DNA from 4 places in the Methylobacterium sp. Leaf106 genome. Region 1 is predicted to be linked to each of the others. Evidence: riboswitches for the same ligand, from Rfam matches in the RefSeq annotation. Region 1 holds a riboswitch; each other region holds the start of a gene.
The links. A riboswitch is a leader RNA that binds a small molecule or an ion and turns the genes downstream of it on or off. The one in region 1 is predicted to bind cobalamin.
Positions count from the first base shown of each region.

Region 2: linked by a shared signal. The riboswitch ahead of ASF34_RS17720 (TonB-dependent receptor) and the one ahead of ASF34_RS12975 (CbtB domain-containing protein) in region 1 are both predicted to bind cobalamin.
Region 3: linked by a shared signal. The riboswitch ahead of ASF34_RS15785 (TonB-dependent receptor plug domain-containing protein) and the one ahead of ASF34_RS12975 (CbtB domain-containing protein) in region 1 are both predicted to bind cobalamin.
Region 4: linked by a shared signal. The riboswitch ahead of ASF34_RS08650 (TonB-dependent receptor) and the one ahead of ASF34_RS12975 (CbtB domain-containing protein) in region 1 are both predicted to bind cobalamin.

Region 1 covers NZ_LMNB01000023.1:256,345-261,078, reverse strand. The annotation lists gene ASF34_RS12990 (hypothetical protein) at 1-650, shown strand, start outside; gene ASF34_RS12995 (RusA family crossover junction endodeoxyribonuclease) at 1-3, shown strand, start outside; gene cobO (cob(I)yrinic acid a,c-diamide adenosyltransferase) at 664-1,284, opposite strand; gene cobU (bifunctional adenosylcobinamide kinase/adenosylcobinamide-phosphate guanylyltransferase) at 1,281-1,793, opposite strand; cobalamin riboswitch at 1,900-2,093, shown strand; gene ASF34_RS12975 (CbtB domain-containing protein) at 2,151-2,327, shown strand; gene ASF34_RS12970 (CbtA family protein) at 2,358-3,137, shown strand; gene ASF34_RS12965 (DUF1636 domain-containing protein) at 3,130-3,552, shown strand; gene cobW (cobalamin biosynthesis protein CobW) at 3,549-4,583, shown strand; gene ASF34_RS12955 (DUF4349 domain-containing protein) at 4,727-4,734, shown strand, end outside.
Region 2 covers NZ_LMNB01000033.1:10,648-15,381, forward strand. The annotation lists gene ASF34_RS17715 (TonB-dependent siderophore receptor) at 1-1,184, shown strand, start outside; cobalamin riboswitch at 1,282-1,479, shown strand; gene ASF34_RS17720 (TonB-dependent receptor) at 1,781-3,982, shown strand; gene ASF34_RS17725 (PepSY domain-containing protein) at 3,976-4,734, shown strand, end outside.
Region 3 covers NZ_LMNB01000031.1:56,044-60,777, forward strand. The annotation lists gene ASF34_RS15785 (TonB-dependent receptor plug domain-containing protein) at 1-1,638, opposite strand, end outside; cobalamin riboswitch at 1,787-1,998, opposite strand; gene ASF34_RS15790 (efflux RND transporter permease subunit) at 2,249-4,734, opposite strand, start outside.
Region 4 covers NZ_LMNB01000012.1:149,271-154,004, forward strand. The annotation lists gene ASF34_RS08640 (glucan biosynthesis protein) at 1-29, shown strand, start outside; gene ASF34_RS08645 (catalase family protein) at 193-1,296, shown strand; cobalamin riboswitch at 1,380-1,581, shown strand; gene ASF34_RS08650 (TonB-dependent receptor) at 1,694-3,844, shown strand; gene ASF34_RS08655 (DUF1993 family protein) at 3,891-4,448, opposite strand; gene ASF34_RS08660 (class I SAM-dependent DNA methyltransferase) at 4,713-4,734, shown strand, end outside.

The sequences.
Region 1 (4,734 bases):
TGAGCGGCATGGAATCAGAACGGCCGGTCCTCGACCTCATCATCCCGGCACTTACGGATGCCGGCTACGAGGTCTATACTCACCCTTCACGCCAGCTTCTGCCCTCCTTCATGGGCGACTACATTCCAGACGCCATCGCGCTTGGCAAACCAAAGAATCTGGCGATCGAAATCGTACGGGATGGCACGCGATCCGGAAGCCGGGAAAGGGTCGCTGACCGGTTCCTCGGTGTCACCGATTGGGAGCTTCGGATCTACTACGCCCGCTCCGGCGGCGGCGTGCCCGCCATCGACGGCGTGACGCCAGACATCATCGACCGCACGATTACGAAGGTCGAGGCCCTCATCGCGGCCGGCCAGATGGAAGCGGCTCTGCTGCTAGGCTGGTCGACCTTCGAAGCCATCGGGCGGGCCTTGATTCCGAACCGCCTGTCACACTCTCAATCGCCCGCACGGCTGATCGAGCAGCTCGCGGGCGAAGGCATCGTGACGCCGGACGAGGCGGATCGTCTTCGTCCCATCGCGAACCTGCGCAACGCCGTCGCCCACGGGGCCTTGCAGCGCGACCTCGATCGCACCGCCCTGGAGGATTTCGTCGCCACGCTGAAGCTCGTCCTCCACGAGAACCAGCCGGTCGGCGCTGGGGCCTGACCGCGCCCAGTAGTCAGAACTCGATCCCCTCCTGCGCCTTCACCCCGGCGGCGAAATGGTGCTTCACGCTGCCCATCTCGGTGACGAGGTCGGCGGCCTCGATGAGGGCCGGCTTGGCGTTGCGCCCGGTGACGATGACGTGGAGATCGGGCCGGCGCGCCCGGAAGGCCGCCACCACGGCGTCGATGGGCAGGTAATCGTAGCGCAAGGCGATGTTGAGCTCGTCGAGGAGGACGAGGCGGATGGTCGGGTCGGCCATCAATTCCTCGGCCTTGGCCCAGGCATGCTCGGCCGCCGCGATGTCGCGGGCTTTGTCCTGGGTCTCCCAGGTGAAGCCCTCGCCGAGCGTATGCCATTCGATCTGGTCGCCGAAAGCCTTCAGCGCGTGCTTCTCGCCGGTGTCCCAGGCGCCCTTGATGAACTGGACCACGCCGACCCGCCAGCCATGGCCCAAGGCGCGCAGGAGGAGGCCGAGCCCGGCCGTGGTCTTGCCCTTGCCGGGGCCGGTATTGACGATGAGAAGGCCCTTCTCGATCGTCTTGGCCGCGACCTCGGCGTCCTGGACGGCCTTGCGCTTCTCCATCTTCTCGCGATGCCGTTCGGCCTCCGGATCGTTCGTGTCTGACTCGCTCATGCGGCTGCTCCGGGTTGGGGTTTCACGATCATCGGCAGTCCCGCCACCATGAACACCACATGGTCGGCCCGTGCGGCGAGGCGCTGGTGCAGGCGCCCGGCCGCGTCGCGGAAGCGGCGGGCCAGCGCGTTGTCCGGCACGATACCGAGCCCGACCTCGTTGCCCACCAGCACCACCGGGCCAGGCGCACTGCCGCAGGCCTCGATCAGCGCGGCGCTCGCCGCCTCGGTATCGGCCTCGGACAGGATCAGGTTGGTGAGCCACAGGGTCAGGCAATCGACCAGCACCGGCCCGGTCGCCGCAGCGACGGCCTCGGCCAGGTCGATCGGCACGTCCCGCGTGATCCAATCGGGCGAGCGGCGCGACCGGTGAAGGGCGACGCGCTCGCGCATCTCGTCGTCCCAGGCCTGCGCGGTGGCGAGATAGAGCCACGGCGCGGGGCAGGCTTCGATCAGGCGCTCGGCGTGCAGGCTCTTGCCCGAGCGCGCGCCGCCGAGGACCAGTGTCATTCTTGGGGAAGGCTGCCGCATGGCTCCCTTTAGCGCGAAACCGCCCTGCCCCGTCAAAGCCGGTAAAACGCTTTGGCGGCGCGTTGTCAGCGGTCGCGCGAGCGCGTAGAAGCGAGGTTCGGACGGTGCCCCGGCGACGGGGTGAAAAGGGAATGCGGTGAGGGCTCGCGCCTGAAACCGCAGCTGCCCCCGCAACTGTGAGCGGAGACGGGCCTGCCATCGGCCACCGGAGCGATCCGGGAAGGCGGCAGGACCGGATGACCCGCGAGCCAGGAGACCTGCCTTCCGAAGGGGACCTAATCGTCCTCCCGCTCGATCCTCGAACGCCGCCGGCGGGGCGGCCGGAGACCTGACACGATGACCACCAACACCCTCGTCCTCACCGGCACCCGCAGCAACGAGCGTCTCGGCGCGGTGCTCATGGCCGCCTTCCTCGGCCTCGGGCTCGTCTTCATGGCCGGCTTCGCCCCGGCGATGGCGCTGCACAACGCGGCCCACGATTTCCGGCACGCCCAGAATTTCCCCTGCCACTGACCGCCACGCGCTCAGTCAGGACCTGATTCCATGATGATCCGACTCGTGTCGGCGGCCCTGGTCGCCGGCTTCCTGGCGGCTGTCGTCGCCACGGGCTTGCAGTTCGCCCTCACCTCGCCACTGATCATCGCGGCCGAGCGTTACGAGAGCGGCGAAGCCACTGCGCCGGCCGCGCAGTGGATGCCGCGCGGCGCCTCGCCGGCCTCCCTCATCGTGCCCGTCCATTCGGGCCACGACCATGGCGGCAAGACGGACGGTGTCGAAGGCGGCGAGGTCGCACCGGCCTGGCAGCCCGGGCCCGGCCTGCCCCGTATGGTCTTCACCGCCCTCGCCACCCTCGTCGGCGGCGTCGGCTATGCCCTGTTGCTGGGCGCGGCTCTCATCGCCTGCGGGCGGGAGCCGAGCCCGGAAACCGGCCTGCGCTTCGCCGTCGCGGGGTTCCTCGCCGTGGCTCTCGCCCCGGCCCTCGGCCTGCCGCCGGAATTGCCCGGCATGGAGGCAGCTCCGCTCGCCGAACGCCAGTTCTGGTGGATCATGACTGCGGCCGCCACCGCCATGGGGCTCTACCTCATCGCGATCCGCCGCTCCCCCATCGCCATCGCCGGAGGGATCGTGCTCCTCGTCGCACCGCATCTGGCAGGCGCTCCGGAGACGAGTCACGCCGCCTCCGCCCTGCCCCCGGGCTACGCGGCCCAATTCGCCGCTCGGTCGCTGGGCATCGCCTTCGTGTTCTGGGCGGTGATCGGCCTCGCCTTCGGCTGGGCCTGGAACAGCGTCGGGCGCAAGAACCCGGCGACGTCGCATGCCTGACGAGGACATCCCGGCCGGCAGCGCGGTCGTACTCTACGTCTGCGCCACCTGTCGCACGGCCGGCGACACGTCCGAGCCCCGCGCCGGGGCCCGCCTCGTCTCGGCACTGCGCGAAGTGGTGACGGAAGCAGCGATCGAGGGCATCGCCGTCGAGAGCGTGGATTGCCTCTCGGTCTGCAAGCGACCCTGCACGGTCGCCGTGGCGTCCGAAGGCCGCTGGACCTACGTCTACGGCGATCTCGACCCGGTCGAATCGGCCAGAACCATCCTCGCGGGCATCGGCCTGTACGCGGAGACGCCCGACGGCATCGTGCCCTGGAAGGCACGGCCGGAAGCGTTCCGCAAAGGCGTCGTCGCCCGCATTCCCCCGTTTCCTCCGCCGCGCGCGGACAGAATTTCGGACGCCGCCGAATGAGCATCGTCGAGAAGATCCCCTGCACCATCGTCACCGGCTTCCTCGGAGCCGGCAAGACGACCCTGGTGCGTCACCTCGTGGAGAATGCCGGCGGTCGTCGGCTCGCCATCATCGTCAACGAGTTCGGCGATATCGGTTTCGACGGATCGTTCCTGGCCGCCTGCGGCATCGAGGGTTGCCAGGACGAGGACATCGTGGAACTGGCCAATGGCTGCATCTGCTGCACCGTGGCGGACGATTTCGTGCCGGCCCTGAACAAGCTGCTCGACCGGGCCGACCCGCCCGAGCACATCCTCATCGAGACGTCCGGCCTCGCTCTGCCAAAGCCCCTGGTCCAGGCCTTCCACTGGCCGGCGATCCGCTCGCGGGTGACCGTGGACGGGGTGATCGCGGTGATCGACGGACCGGCCGTGGCGGCCGGCTTCTTCGCCGACGATCCGGCGGCCCTCGCCGCCCAGCGCGCCGACGATGCCAGCGTCGATCACGACAACCCGCTGGAAGAGGTGTTCGAGGACCAGCTCCTCTGCGCCGATCTCGTGGTCATGAACAAGGCCGACCTCCTCGACGAGGCCGGAAAGGCCAAGGTCCGCGCCGAGGTGGAGCGCCAGCTGCCGCGCGCGGTGAAGATGGTCGAGTCCGAGCATGGCCGCCTCGATCCGCGCGTGATCCTCGGTCTCGGCGCCGCCGCCGAGGACGATCTCGACGCCCGCCCCTCCCATCACGGCGAGGGCGAGGATCACGATCACGACGATTTCGACTCCGTGGCCATTGCCGTGCCTGCCACGGCGAGCGCCGAGGATCTGGCCGCCCGCGTCGCCCGCGCCGCTGAGACCAGCGGCGTCCTGCGGATCAAGGGCTTCGCCGAGGTCACCGGCAAGCCGATGCGCCTCGTGGTCCAGGGCGTCGGCGCCCGCATCGCCCATCATTACGACCGCCCCTGGCGGGCGAGCGAGAACCGCGACGGCCGGCTCGTGGTCATCGGGCTGAAGGGTTTCGACCAGGGGGCGGTGGCAGCCGCCCTGGCGGGGTGAGCGCGTTGACCGCCCGACGGATCCCGGCGCGCGGGTGCCGCGGCCTCGTGGTCGCGTCCGGCCTGGCGGCTCTCGCGGCGATCGGTGGGTGCTCGGATTCACGTCCGCCCAAACCGGAGTTTCAGGCCTCGGACAGCCGGGCGATGGCACG
Region 2 (4,734 bases), on a different contig from region 1:
TCGGTGACATCAAGAACACCGCGTTGCTCGGGGTCGATTACAGCAAGATCAAGAACAAGAGTGACCAGTTCGGCGGTACGAGCTTCGGCCTACTCGGAGTCGGTCCATTCGTCGGCCCGCTCAACATTCTCAACCCTGTCTACGGCCAGCCCGTCGCCCAGCTTCCGCGTTCCCTCCTGTCACGGTTGCAACAGGACCAAGTGGGCGTTTACGCGCAGGATCAGGTCAAATTCTACGATCACTGGCTGCTCAGCATGAACGCCCGCTACGATTGGGTGACGACGAAGACCGACGCCCAGAACCCGGTCATCGACACCGTGCGCCAAATGCTCAACGCCATCCCGTTCCCGAACGGGATTCCCACGAGCTTCGGTGCGAACCAGGACGCGCAATCCTATAGCGGCCGCGTCGGGCTCTCGTATCTCTTCGATAACGGCCTGACGCCCTATGTCTCGGCGGCCCGCTCGTTCAACGTGCTACCGGTCTTCCTTCAGACCAGCACGAGCATGGACGTGCCCGGCATCGGTCCGGTGCCACTGACCTACAACATCACGCCGGCCAAGCCCGAGATCGGCGAGACCATCGAGGCCGGCGTCAAGTTCCAGCCGCCGGGCCAGGCTACATCGATCCTCTTCTCCGTGTTCAACACAAAGAAGACCAACGCCCTGTTCTTCAATCCCAGCGATCCGTTGCAGCAGGCCTTCTACCAGAACGGTGAAGTCGAGGTGAAGGGCTTCGAGAGTGAAGCCACCGTCGACCTCCTCGACGGCTTGAAGCTCATCTCGTCGCTCACGGTCCTGCAGGCCGAAGTGACAAAGGACAATGCGCCTGATGGCAATCCCAGCGCGGTCGGGAAGCGGCCGATACAGGTGCCGAACTTCACCGCCGCAACCTGGCTCGATTACACGATCCAGACCGGCATGTTCCGCGGGCTCGGGATCGGCGGCGGTGTCCGCTACATCGGGGAATCGTTTGGCGATCCCCAGAACAACATCCGCGTGCCGGATTACGTCCTCTTCGACGCGTCGCTCCGGTACACCTACGAGAACTGGCGCTTCCAGGTGGCAGCGAACAACATCACGGACCGCGTCTATGTCGGCACCTGCTCGCAACAGGTCAGATTCGTCGGCTGCAATTACGGCGAAGGCCGCCGCATCACCGGCTCCGTCACCTACCGCTGGTAGGCGACGCGCATCCGATGAGATCGGCCCCGGATCGAAAGATCCGGGGCTTTTCTTTTGGGCTGTTGCCGTGACGTCGTTGACGCGGTCTCCCGGCCTCGACTAGCTTGAGCGTGACGGTTCCTCTTCGGGGGATCAAAAGGGAACGCGGTGAGGACCTTGTGTCCGATGCCGCGGCTGCCCCCGCAACTGTAAGCGGCGAGTCCTTCATCAACACGTCACTGGGTGATCACCTGGGAAGACGATGAGAGGGCGGCGACCCGCGAGCCAGGAGACCTGCCGTCAGTCGTGGTCACACGCGAAACGCATCGGGCGGGGTGTCCTGGTGGGGTGTCGGGGCGTTCGCATGTCGCGAATGCATCGGCTTCGTTCGCGGTGACGTGCCACTGCGCTGAGCCGCGCCTGCCGTCTGCCTGCGATGCCCGATCGTTCCCGTTCCTTCCGTTACAGAATCGCTCCTCAGGATGCCTTCGGCGAGACCGTCCGGTCCCGCACGCAGGCATTTTGCCCGGTCTGCTGCATTGTAACGTTATAACATACGATTTAGCAGAGGGGGCGCGGCATTCGGCCAGCGATCACTCCGGTTTGCCAAAACGAACATGCCCAGACAGGTCACCCACCGCGCGCCCGGGCGGACATCCCCGGCCCGCGCCACCGCTTTCCTCGCGTCGCTCTTCGGCTCGACCCTGCTCGCCGGTCAGGTCCGGGCACAGGATTCCGTCAGCCAGAATGCCGTCACCCTCGACCAGCTCACCGTGGAGGGGAGCGGGGTCGGCTTCACCCGCGCCAACCCGGTCGGGCTCAACCTCTCGACCCCTTCCCGCAGCGCCAGTCGCCTCGGCCTGACGCCGCTGGAGACGCCCGCCAGCATCGACGTCATCAGCGGCGAGACCGCCCGTATCCGGGGCCAGAACACGGTGGTCGAGGCGGTGACGCAGAACGCCACCGGCATCACCACCATCGCCTCACCCGGCAATGGCAACGGCGCCTTCTCCAGCCGGGGCTTCGCCGGGCCGAACTCGATCCAGCAACTCTATGACGGCACGCGGCTGTTCGTGGGAGCCGGTACCGTGACCTTCCCATTCGATACCTGGAACGTGGAGCGGATCGAGGTGCTGCGCGGCCCGGCCTCCGTGCTCTACGGCGACGGCGCCATCGGCGGCGTGGTCAACGTGGTCTCGAAGAAGCCGAGCTTCACGCCGATCCATGCCGCCCGCGCCGCCACCGGGTCGGACGGGCTCGCGCGCCTCGCCGTCGATCTCGGCGGTCCCATCGGCGATGCGGTGGCCTACCGCCTCAATGTCAGCGGCAACCGCGATGGCGGCTGGACCAGCCCGAACGGGGATTTCCGCAACCTCGCGGTCTCGGGCGCGCTGCTGTTCCAGCTGAACCCCGATCTCGCGGTGACCCTCAGCCACGATCTCGGCTACCAGGAGCCCGCCCGCTACTGGGGCACGCCGCTGGTCGATGGCCGGATCGTCCAGTCCCTGCGCAACAACAACTACAATGTCGACGGCGCGAAGGTCATCTGGTCCGACAACTGGACCCAGCTCAAGACCGAGTGGACGCCGAGCGCCGACATCACCATCCGCAACACCGCCTACCGGCTGCAGAGCCGCCGCCACTGGCTCGATGTCGAGCAATACAGCTTCAATCGCGGCACGGGCCTCATCGACCGGTCCAGCTATACCGAAATCTACCACCAACAGGAGCAGGTCGGGAACCGCTTCGACGCGGCCTTCAAGGGCAACGTGTTCGGCTTCCGCAACGAGTTCGCCATCGGATTCGACGTGAACCACGTGGATTTCCGCCACACCAACAACTTCTCCAGCGCGGGCAGCAGCCTCGTCACCAGCGTCGATCCGTACAATTACGATCCGGGCCTGTTCCCGGCCAATGGCCGCGCCAGCCCGGCCTATGCCACCAGCACCAACCAAGCCTCGGTCTTCGCCGAGAACCGGCTGATCCTGAGCGACCAGCTCTCCTTCCTCACCGGCGTGCGTTTCGACGCGCCGACCCTGCACCGGCGCAACCTGCAGACCGGCGACACCTTCGCCCGCTCGTTCGAGGCCCTGAGTTACCGGTTCGGCCTCGTCTACAACCCGACGCCGGATTCGGCCCTCTACGTGCAATACGCCACCGCCACCGATCCGGTGGGGAGCCTCATCAGCCTGTCGCAATCGAACGCCAATTTCGACCTCTCCACCGGCGAGCAGATCGAGGTCGGGGCCAAGGGCCTCGCGCTGAACGGCGCCCTTGAATGGACGCTCGCCGGCTATCGCATCGTCAAGGACAAGCTGATCTCGGCGGTGCCGGGCCAGCCCAATGTCTCGACCCAGGTCGGCCGGCAATCCTCGCACGGGGTGGAGGGGGCGCTCGCCCTGCGCCTGCCCGATGGCTGGCGCATCGACGCCAACCTCGCTCTGCTCCACGCGCAATACGACGAGTTCCGGGAGGGGGCGGTGTCCTATGCGGGCAACCAGCCCATCGACGTGCCCGAGCGCGTCGCCAATGTCTGGCTCAATTGGGCCTTCGCCCGTGACTGGGAGGCGCGCATCGGGCTCCAGAATGTCGGCCGGGTCTTCAGCGACTTCTCCAATACCGCGCCGCGGCCCGACTACACCCTCGCCCATCTCGGCCTCGACCATCAGGTCACCCCGGCCTCGCGCCTGAGCCTCCGCGTCTACAACCTGTTCGATAAGACCTACGCGATCAGCGGCAACGCCGTGGACGGCATCGGCACCAATTGGATCCTCGGGCGACCGCGCTCGTTCGAGGTGGCCTACAGCGTCGCGTGGTGAGCCTGCTGAAACGAGGGAAGCGGTGGCTGGTCCTCGGCCACCGCTGGCTCGGCATCGCCACCGGGCTGCTCTTCGCCCTCTGGATCGGCTCCGGGCTGGTGATGCTCTACGTGCCGTTCCCGAGCTTGACGGAGACGGAGCGTCTCGCGCGTCTTCGCCCGATGGCGTGGGAGGCGGTCGCGGTCTCGCCTGACGAGGCCCTGGCCGCCGCCGGGCTGCAGGGCATGCCCCGCAGCCTCGATCTGGAGATGCGCGGGGACGAGCCTTTCTACCGGATGTCGGCCAGCGACGGCCGCCGCATCACTCTCTCGGCGCGAACCGGCGCGCCGGCCGGGCTGGTCGATGCCGAGGCGGCCCGGCGCCTCACCGGGGCCGGTCCCGGCGCGTCCGTGGAGGAGGTCGAGCGCGACCAATGGACGGTGACGGCGCGCTATGATCCGCTCCGCCCGTTCCACAAGGTCGCGTTGAACGACGCGGCCGGCACGGAGCTCTACGTCTCGGAAAGGACGGGCGAGATCGTGCTCGACACGACGCGGTTCGAGCGCGGCTGGAACTGGGTCGGCGCCGTCACCCATTGGGTCTATCTCACGCCGCTGCGCGCCCGCGCCGACCTCTGGCGCGATGTAGTGCTGTGGCTCTCCGGCATCGCCGCGTTCACGGCGCTCAGCGGCCTCGTCCTGGGGATCTGGCGCCTGCGCCTGAGGCGGCGCTACGCAGGAGGACGCGTCACGCCCTATCGCGGGATGGCGCGA
Region 3 (4,734 bases), on a different contig from region 1:
GGTAATCTCATTCTTGGTCACGGTGTTGGTGTAGTCGACCCGGCCCGAGAGCGTGTCGGTGAACCGGACCGCAACGAAGGCCTCGGCCCCGTAGGATTCGGCTCGCCCGACGTTCTCGTTCGAGGTGAAGCTGGCGTTGGTGTTGATCAGGTTCTTGAAGTCGTTGGCGTAATAGGTCGCGCCGACGAGAACGCGCTCGCCGAGCGGCTGTTCGAAGCCGGCATCGTAGCCGAGGCTCTCTTCCGGCTTGAGGTTGGGGTTGGCGAAGAAGTTGAACGCCGGGAAGCTCTGGAACAGCTGGCTCAGGGTCGGCGCCTTGAAGCCGGTGCCGACGCTGCCTTTGATCCGCGTGTCGGTGAACGGCAGGATGTAGCTCGGGGCGACGCGGAACGTGGTGGCCGGTCCGAAGGCGTCGTTCTCGTCGTGGCGAACGTTGGCGACGAAAGAGGCACGGTCGAACGGCGTCAGCTGTATCTCGCCGTAGCCGGCGGTATTGCCGTTCCTGGCCCGCAGGTTGCCGGAACCGAACGGGTTCGGATCGGTGGTCGACAGGCTCTCGTCGTCACGCTGCGCGCCGAACAGAACGAGGTTGCCGGGCGAGAGCTGGTAGTCGCCGCGGTACTCGTACCGCGTGCGCTCGCCGAGGCCGGCGGTCGGGAGCGGGTTGAACGGGTCGTACGCGTTCTGGACCTGGCGGTTGTAGAGGTTCGAGTAGTTGATCGCGAAGACGTTGTGGAAACCGGCGAACGGTGTCCACTCGGCCTCGTTGCGGGTGAAGACTTGCTGCACGTCCGCCTGGCTGCGCAGGCCGCCCAGCGTCACCGGGAAGGTGCCATAGTCGTCGCCGCTGAAGAGCAGCTTCGAGTTGATGAACCGCGTGATCGAGTTGATTCGGAACGTGTCGGTGAACTGGTAGCCGAACTTCGCCGAGACGGTCTCGTTGTCGTAGTAGTTCGGGCGGGTCGTCGTTCCTGGGGCGACGAGGTTGGGCGGCGTCACAGGCGTTGCGGCAGCCCGGAGATGCTGGATCGACACCGAGTAGTCGAAGCCGTTTTCCGACCCGCTGATCCGGCCGCTCTGGTTGAACGTTCCGAATGAGCCGCCCTCGATCCGCGCGGTTGCCCTGGCCGGTCCTTCGCCACGCTTCGTCGTGAAGGAGATCGCGCCGCCGATGGCGTCGCTGCCGTAGAGGCCGCTCTGGGGACCCCTGAGCACCTCGATGCGGGAGAGGTCGTCGGTCAGGAGTTGCCCAAAGTCGAAGGAGCCGTTCGGGTTCGACGGGTCGGTCGCGTCGATGCCGTCGATGAGCACCTTCACGTGGTTCGAGTTCGAGCCGCGGATGAATACCGAGGTCTGACCGCCCGGGCCGCCGGTCTGCACGACGTTGAGGCCCGGCACCTGCTGGAGGGCATCCGGGACGGTGCGGCGCTGCTGGGCCTCCAGAGTGGCGGCGGTGAGCACGGTGACGCTCGATCCGACCTGGTCGACGGGCGTCGGCACGCCGGTGGCGGAGACGGAAAGCTCGGAGAGCGTGACGGCCGCCTCTGCCCCGCGCGGGACGTCGGCGAAGGGGGCGGCGGTCTGCTGCGCCAGGGCGGATACGGGAAGGGAGGCGCAGGCGAGCGCGAGCGTGCGCAAGCACGCGGATCGAGAGGGGAAGGACACGGGACAAGCCTCGGGCGACGTCTGTGGCACGTCACCGCGAACGAGGCCTGGGCGCTTGCCTGCCGTAAGGACAGCCGAACGCCTCGACACCCATCAGGACACCCCGCCCGATGCGTTTCGCGTGTGACCACGACTGACGGCAGGTCTCCTGGCTCGCGGGTCACCGCCCTCTCATCGTCTTCCCAGGCCCGAAGACCCAGTGACGTGTTGATGATGGGCTCGCCGCTTACAGTTGCGGGGGCAGCCGCGGCTTCGGGGAGGCCCTTTCGGACCTCATCCTCACCGCGTTCCCTTTTGATCCTCCGGGGAGGAACCGTCGGAGATAAGGAGCGCGATCAAAGCGTCCGCCGTCAATGGCACGCAAAGGCTTTCCGACGATGTGTGCCTGGAAGGTTACAGGTCAGCACTTACGAAGGTTTGCCTCGGTGCTATGCAGCGTCCGCTTTTCAAAAATTCGGCCCGAAAGCAGACCTTCGCATAACCACCCAACTCAGTCGTTGACTTCTGCCTCGACAGCTTTGGAGCGGACCTTCCGAAGGTCGGCAAGGGGTCGGGAGTGGGCCCAGGGCATGGGTTCCATCCGTCAGATTGTTCCTAACGTTAAAAGTCGGGCCTCGGGGTCAATGGCATTCGGTTCGGACCGTGGCAGGCCCCATCCTTTCACGAGCCCGTAGACCGCCGGGATCACGACCAGGGTCAGGATGGTGGACGAGACCATGCCGCCAATCATCGGCACGGCGATCCGCTGCATCACCTCAGAGCCCGACCCGGTGCTCCACAGGATGGGCAGGAGCCCGGCCATGATTGCGACCACCGTCATCATCTTCGGGCGCACTCGCTCAACCGCGCCGACCATGATGGCTCGCCCCAAGTCCTTTTGGGTGAACGCCCTCCCGTCGCGGTCGCATCCTGCCCGGATCTCGGCCAGCGCGTGGTCGAGGTAGACCAGCATGATTACGCCGGTCTCGGCCGCGACGCCGGCCAACGCGATGAAGCCGACGGCGACCGCCACCGACAGGTTGAAGCCCATCCACCACATCAGCCAGACCCCACCGACGAGGGCGAAGGGCAGCGACAGCATGACGATGAGCGTCTCGGTGAGCCGACGGAAATTGAGGTAGAGCAGCAGGAACACGATCAGCAGCGTCAGCGGGACCACGACCTTGAGCCGGGCCGTCGCCCGGTCGAGGTACTCGACCTGTCCGCTCCACTGCACGAGGGTGCCTTGCGGGAGGCTCACCTCTTTGGCGACCGCCGCCCTGGCCTCGGCGACGTAACCCCCGAGGTCGCGATTGGCGACGTCGACGTAGATGAACACCGCGAGCTGGCCGTTCTCGGTGCGGATCTGGGTCGGGCCGCGGTTCAACTGCACCTTGGCGACCTCGCCGAGCGGTACCGTGCCCCCGTCCGGGATCGGCACCTGCACCTCGTTCGCGATGGACCGCGGGTCGGAGCGGAAGGCCCGGGGGTAGCGCACGTTGACGGTGTAGCGCTCGCGGCCCTCGACCGTGTTGGTGACGCTCTCGCCGCCGAGCGCCATGGCGATCACGTCCTGCACGTCGCCGACCGTCAGCCCATACCGGCCCAGCACCTCGCGGTCGGGGGTGATGTCGAGGAAGTAGCCGCCCTGGACGCGTTCGGCGTAGGCGCTCGACGTACCCGGGACAGCCTTCACAACCGCCTCGACCTGGCGGGCGACCTTCTCCATCTCGGTGAGGTCCGTCCCCAGCACCTTGATCCCGACCGGCGTACGGATGCCGGTCGAGAGCATGTCGATCCGGGCGCGGATCGGCTGGGTCCAGGCATTCGAAACTCCGGGGAACTGGAGTGCCGCGTCCATTTCGGCTTTTAGGCTCCTGGTCGTGACCCCGGGGCGCCACTCGGCCTTCGGTTTCAGGTTGACGATGGTCTCGAACATCTCGCTCGGCGCCGGGTCGGTCGCGGTATTGGCCCGTCCGGCCTTGCCGTAGACCGAGGCGACCTCGGGGAACGACTTGATGATCCTGTCCTGGGTCGCCAGCAGGTCACCGGCCTTGGTCACCGAGATGCCCGGCAACGTGGTCGGCATGTACATCAGGGTGCCCTCGTCGAGGTCGGGCATGAACTCCGACCCGAGCCGGCTCGCGGGCCACGCCGTCGCCGCCAGGACGACCACGGCCAGCAGGATGGTGACGACACGCGCCCGCAGGACGCCGGCGATGAGGGGGCGGTAGACCCAGATCAGGAGTCTGTTCACCGGGTTACGGTGCTCTGGGATGATCCGGCCGCGGACGAACAGGACCATCAGCGCCGGGACGAGGGTCAGTGACAGCACCGCCGCCGCCGCCATCGCGAACGTCTTGGTGAAGGCCAGCGGCCCGAACAGGCGCCCTTCCTGGCTCTCCAGGGTGAAGATCGGCAGGAAGCTGACCGTGATGATCAGAAGCGAGAAGAACAGCGACGGCCCGACCTCGCTTGCCGCCTCGATCAGGATCTCGACCCTGGGTTTGTCCGGCGGCGCCCGTTCCAGGTGCTTATGGGCGTTCTCGATCATCACGATGGCGGCGTCGATCATGGCGCCGACCGCGATGGCGATGCCGCCGAGGCTCATGATGTTGGCACCGAGCCCCAAAACCCTCATGCCCGCGAACGCCATCAGGATGCCGACCGGCAGCATCAGGATCGCCACCAGCGCACTGCGGACGTGGAGCAGGAACACGACGCAGACGAGGGCGACGATGGCGCTCTCTTCGATCAGCGTACCCTTGAGGGTCTCGATGGCCGCCTCGATCAGGTGCGAGCGGTCGTAGACCGGAAGGATCTCCGTGCCCTTGGGCAGGCTGGCGGCGACCTCGGAAAGCCGGGCCTTCACGTTGTCGATCACGTTCAGGGCGTTGGCACCGAAGCGCTGCAGGATGATCCCGCCGGCGACCTCGCCATCGCCGTTCATCTCGGTGATGCCGCGGCGCTCGTCGGGGCCGAGCTCGACCTTGGCGACGTCCTTCACCCGCAGGGGCGTACCCGCCTCCGTCTTCAGGACGATGCTCTCGATGTCGGCGACGCTCCTGAGGTAGCCCCGCCCCCGGACGA
Region 4 (4,734 bases), on a different contig from region 1:
TCAGCGAGACCTGGGACAACGCCGCCTGATCGCCGATTTCACGACTTGGCGAGTTGCCGCAGGGATCGGAACGGGAGCACCGGTCGGGGATTCTCAACTTGGAACACCACCAAGTTGCGGAGCCGCCCGGTTCCCTCAAGGCCATCGAAGCGCCTCGGGGCGCGGCATCCGCCATCCCCCGGAGCAGCACCCTTGGCGATCGAGTCCCCCTACCTGCGCTACACGCCCGCCGTCGAGACCCCTGACGCCGACGAGGCCGAGACCAGCCGGTCCCTGAACGAGACCATGCGCTCCATCAGCGAGACGACCCTCGCCCATGGCGGTCATGCCATCCGCAGCGTCCACGCCAAGGCGCATGGCGCCTTGAGGGCCGAGTTGGAGGTGGCGCCCGGCCTATCCCCCGAACTGGCGCAGGGCCTGTTCGCGAAGCCGGGGCGCTACCCCGTGGTGATGCGCTTCTCGACCATTCCGGGCGACATCCTGGACGACAGCGTCTCCACCCCGCGCGGGGTGGCGATCAAGATCGTCGGTGTCGAGGGCGAGCGTCTCGAAGGCTCGGAAGGGGATGCCACGCAGGATTTCGTGCTCGTCAACGGCCCGGCCTTCTCCGCACCCGGACCGAAGCAGTTCCTGGCGACCCTGAAGCTCCTCGCCAAAACCACGGATCGGGCGGAGGGGCTCAAGAAGGTCGCCTCGGCGGCGTTGCGCGGCGTGCAGAGCGCGGTCGTGGCGGCCACCGGTTCGCCGAGCCCGGCCCTGGCGACGCTGGGCGGACAGCCCGAGACGCATATCCTGGGCGACAGCTTCTACAGCCAGGTTCCGCTGCGCTTCGGCGATCACATCGCCAAGATCGCGCTCGTCCCGGTCTCGCCGGACCTGACGGCGCTCACCGACAAGCCGCTGGACGACACGAGCGCCCCCAACGCGATCCGCGAGGCGGTGCTGGAGCATGTCCGCACCCATGGCGGCACCTGGGAGTTGCGGGCGCAGCTCTGCCTGAACCTCGACGACATGCCGGTGGAGGACGCCTCCGTGGTCTGGTCGGAGGCAGCGAGCCCCTACCGCACCATCGCCACCCTCACCGCCGCTCCGCAGACGAGCTGGAGCGAGGCCCGCGCGGCTTTCGTCGATGACGGCCTGTCGTTCAGCCCGTGGCACGGGCTGGCTGCGCACCGGCCGCTGGGCGGCATCATGCGCATGCGCAAATCGGCCTACGAGATGGGCAAGCGCTTCCGGGCCGAGACAAACGGCCGCCGCATCGAGGAGCCGAGGAACCTCGACTCACTCCCGGAGTGATGCCGGACGTTGCCGTGATGCGACAGGGCGGCGGCGATGGTCGATGCGGGAACATCTCGCCATTGACCCTCCCGGCGCGGCCGACCTAGCCTGACGATGACGGTTCCTCTCCGGAGGATCAAAAGGGAACGCGGTGAGGATCTTGCATCCGAAGCCGCGGCTGCCCCCGCAACTGTAAGCGGCGAGCCCATCATCAACACGTCACTGGATGCTCCGGTATCTGGGAAGACGATGAGAGGGCGGTGACCCGCGAGCCAGGAGACCTGCCGTCAGTCGTGGTCACACGCGAAACGCATCGGGCGGGGTGTCTTGGTGGGGTGTCGGGGCGTTCGCATGTCGCGAACGCATCGGCTTCGTTCGCGGTGACGTGCCACTGCCGTCGCCCGAGGTTTCGCCCGTGTCCGCCCATCCTCCACGCGCTCTCCATCCCCTCCTCGTCCTCGCGCTGCTGACATCCGCGTCACCGGTCCTCGCCCAGTCCGGCGCGGCGACCACCGCCGAGGCGACCCTCGACGAACTTTCCGTGGCCGCCGACCTGCGTCCGCCCCCCGCTGCCGGTCCCGGCCTCGGCGGGGCCACGGGCGGAACCGGCGGGGCCGAAGCGTTCGGCGCCCTGTCCGCTCCCGCGCTGACGTCGAGTTCCGGCGTCATCACCGGCAAGGCCCTCAACGACCGGCCGGTCACCCGCCCCGGCGAGGTACTGGAAGCCGTGCCCGGCCTCATCGTCACGCAGCATTCCGGCGAGGGAAAAGCCAACCAGTACTTCCTGCGCGGCTTCAACCTCGACCACGGCAGCGACATCGCCATCACCATCGACGGCATGCCCGCCAACATGCGCACCCATGGCCACGGCCAGGGCTATGCCGACATCAACTTCCTCATTCCCGAGCTCGTCGGCGCGGTGGAGTTCCACAAGGGGCCGTATTTCGCCCGCGACGGGGATTTCGCCTCCGCCGGCTCGGTGCGGATCGACACGATCGACGCGGTGCCCCGCCCTCTCGCGCTCACATCCATCGGCAGCTTCGGCTACAAGCGGGCGCTCACCATCGCCTCCGCACCCCTCGGGGAGGGAACGCTCCTCGCCGCCGGCGAGGCTCAGGTCTATGACGGCCCCTGGGTGGTGCCGGACGACATCCGAAAGCTCAACGGCGTCCTCCGCTACAGCCAGGGCACCGCCCTCGACGGGTTCTCCCTCACCGGCATGGCCTATTCCAACCGCTGGACGGCGACGAACCAGATTCCGCAGCGGGCCATCTCGGAAGGCCTGATCGGCCGCTTCGGCACCCTCGACCCCAGCGATGGGGGCGATGCGAGCCGCTTCTCCCTGTCGGGCCGCTGGAGCCGGTCGGACGACGGCGGGGTCACCCGCGCCAGCGCCTATGTCCTCCGCTCGAACCTCAACCTGTTCAACAACTTCACCTATTTCCTCAACGATCCGGTCAACGGCGACCAGTTCCGCCAGCTCGACAGCCGCACCGTCGCCGGCGGCGAGATCGCCAGGGTGTTCAAGGGTGAGCTGTTCGGTCTCGCCATGGAGAACGAGATCGGCGTGCAGGCGCGGTTCGACGACATCCATGTGGGCCTGTTCAACACGCGGGCGCGCACCTCCCTCTCCACCGTGCGCGACGACCGCGTGCAGGAGGGCAGCGCCGCCCTCTACTTTGAGAACCGCCTGCGCTGGACCGACTGGCTGCGCACCAGCGTCGGCCTGCGCGCCGACGCCTACGACGCCACCGTGAGATCGAACAATCCGTTGAATTCGGGCCATGCGCGGGACGGCATCGTCAGCCCCAAGCTCGGCGTCGTGTTCGGCCCCTGGATCGGGACCGAGCTGTTCGTGAATTACGGCGAGGGCTTCCATTCCAACGACGCCCGGGGCGCGACCATCACGGTCGATCCGGGCAATCCCCTGTTCCCCCTCGACCGGGTGCCCCTGCTGGTGCGCTCGGTGGGCTCGGAAGTGGGCCTCCGCAACCGTTCCATCGCCGGCCTCGAATCGACGGTGACTCTGTTCCAGCTCGATTTCGACTCCGAAAACCTGTTCGTGGGTGATGCCGGCACCACCGAGCCGAGCCGCCCGAGCCGGCGCACCGGCATCGAGTGGACCAACCACTACGCGGTGACGCCCTGGCTCGCGCTCGATGCCGACCTCACCGTCACCCATGCGCGCTTTGCCGACCGCGACCCTGCGGGGAGCCGCATCCCCGCCGCCCCCACCGCCATCGCGGCCGCCGGCTTTACGCTGGGCGAGTCGCTGGGCTGGTTCGGTACGCTACGGCTTCGCTATTTCGGCCCACGCCCGCTCATCGAGGACAATTCCGTCCGCTCGAAGCCCACCACCCTGGTGAACGGCCGCATCGGCTACAATTTCGACAACGGCGTCACGGTGCAGCTCGACATCCTCAACCTGCTCAACGTCAAGGCGAGCCAGATCGACTATTTTTACGAGTCGCGGCTGCGGGGAGAGCCGGCGGGCGGGGTGGCGGACACGCATCTGCATCCAGTGGAGCCGATGGCCGTGCGGTTGACGGTGGCGGGGCGGTTTTGAGGAATGGGAGCGGGTTGCGGGCAGCCAAGCCGCTCTCCGGTCATGCTCATGGCAGCGATCCGGGCCGGAGATACGCGAACATGTGAGGCACATAGTCGGCTTTGCCGAGCGCGATGCCGTGATGTCGCAAGATGGCGTAGGCGGTGATGACGTGGAAGTAGAACTGAGGCAGAGCCCAATCCCGAGCGTATTGTTCGCCGCTCATATCGAACGTGATGTTGCCCGGAAGCTCGATCGCGATCTGCAGGGTCGCTCCGGCATCGAGAGCATCGTCCGGGAAGCCGTCCAGATGCGCCAATGCGTCGGCGATACGAGCCCGTGCATCCGCCATTGATCCGGGCACCTCGCCGGCATTGCGCCCTTCGGCTGCCACGGCGGCGAGCGATGGGGGAATGTCCTCACCACGAAGGCGGAACGTCGCCTCCTGGGCTTGGTAGGCGGCAAAGCATACTTGTGACGCCAACGGATACATGTCCTGTGCCAGACGCGCCGAAAGCAGACCATCGGCCTGATCCACCCTCTGATGCTCCGCCTTGTCCAGCAGCTCGGCCAGCGTCTGCAGCATGTTCCTATAGGTCGGTACCAGAAGGTTAGTCAGCGACATAATTAGTCTCGCGGTGACGGCTAATTTCGGGCTTATCCTATTTCCGAGAGAGCAAACACTATGAATCAAAGCCCACTTCTTCCCACTCCGACCTCTGCGGCCCTACAGCCCGCTTGCGTACCACCAACTCTCCCATAAGAAGAACATCTGCGCGTCTTCCCATGTCCACCTCCGTCGTGAGAACGCTGCTCCGGCTGTCGATGTCCTTGCGCCTGACCGTGGAGGAACGGTTCCGGGGGAGGATGAGACCGATGATGGGGTGCAATGGGTGAGGCGTCGGAGATTC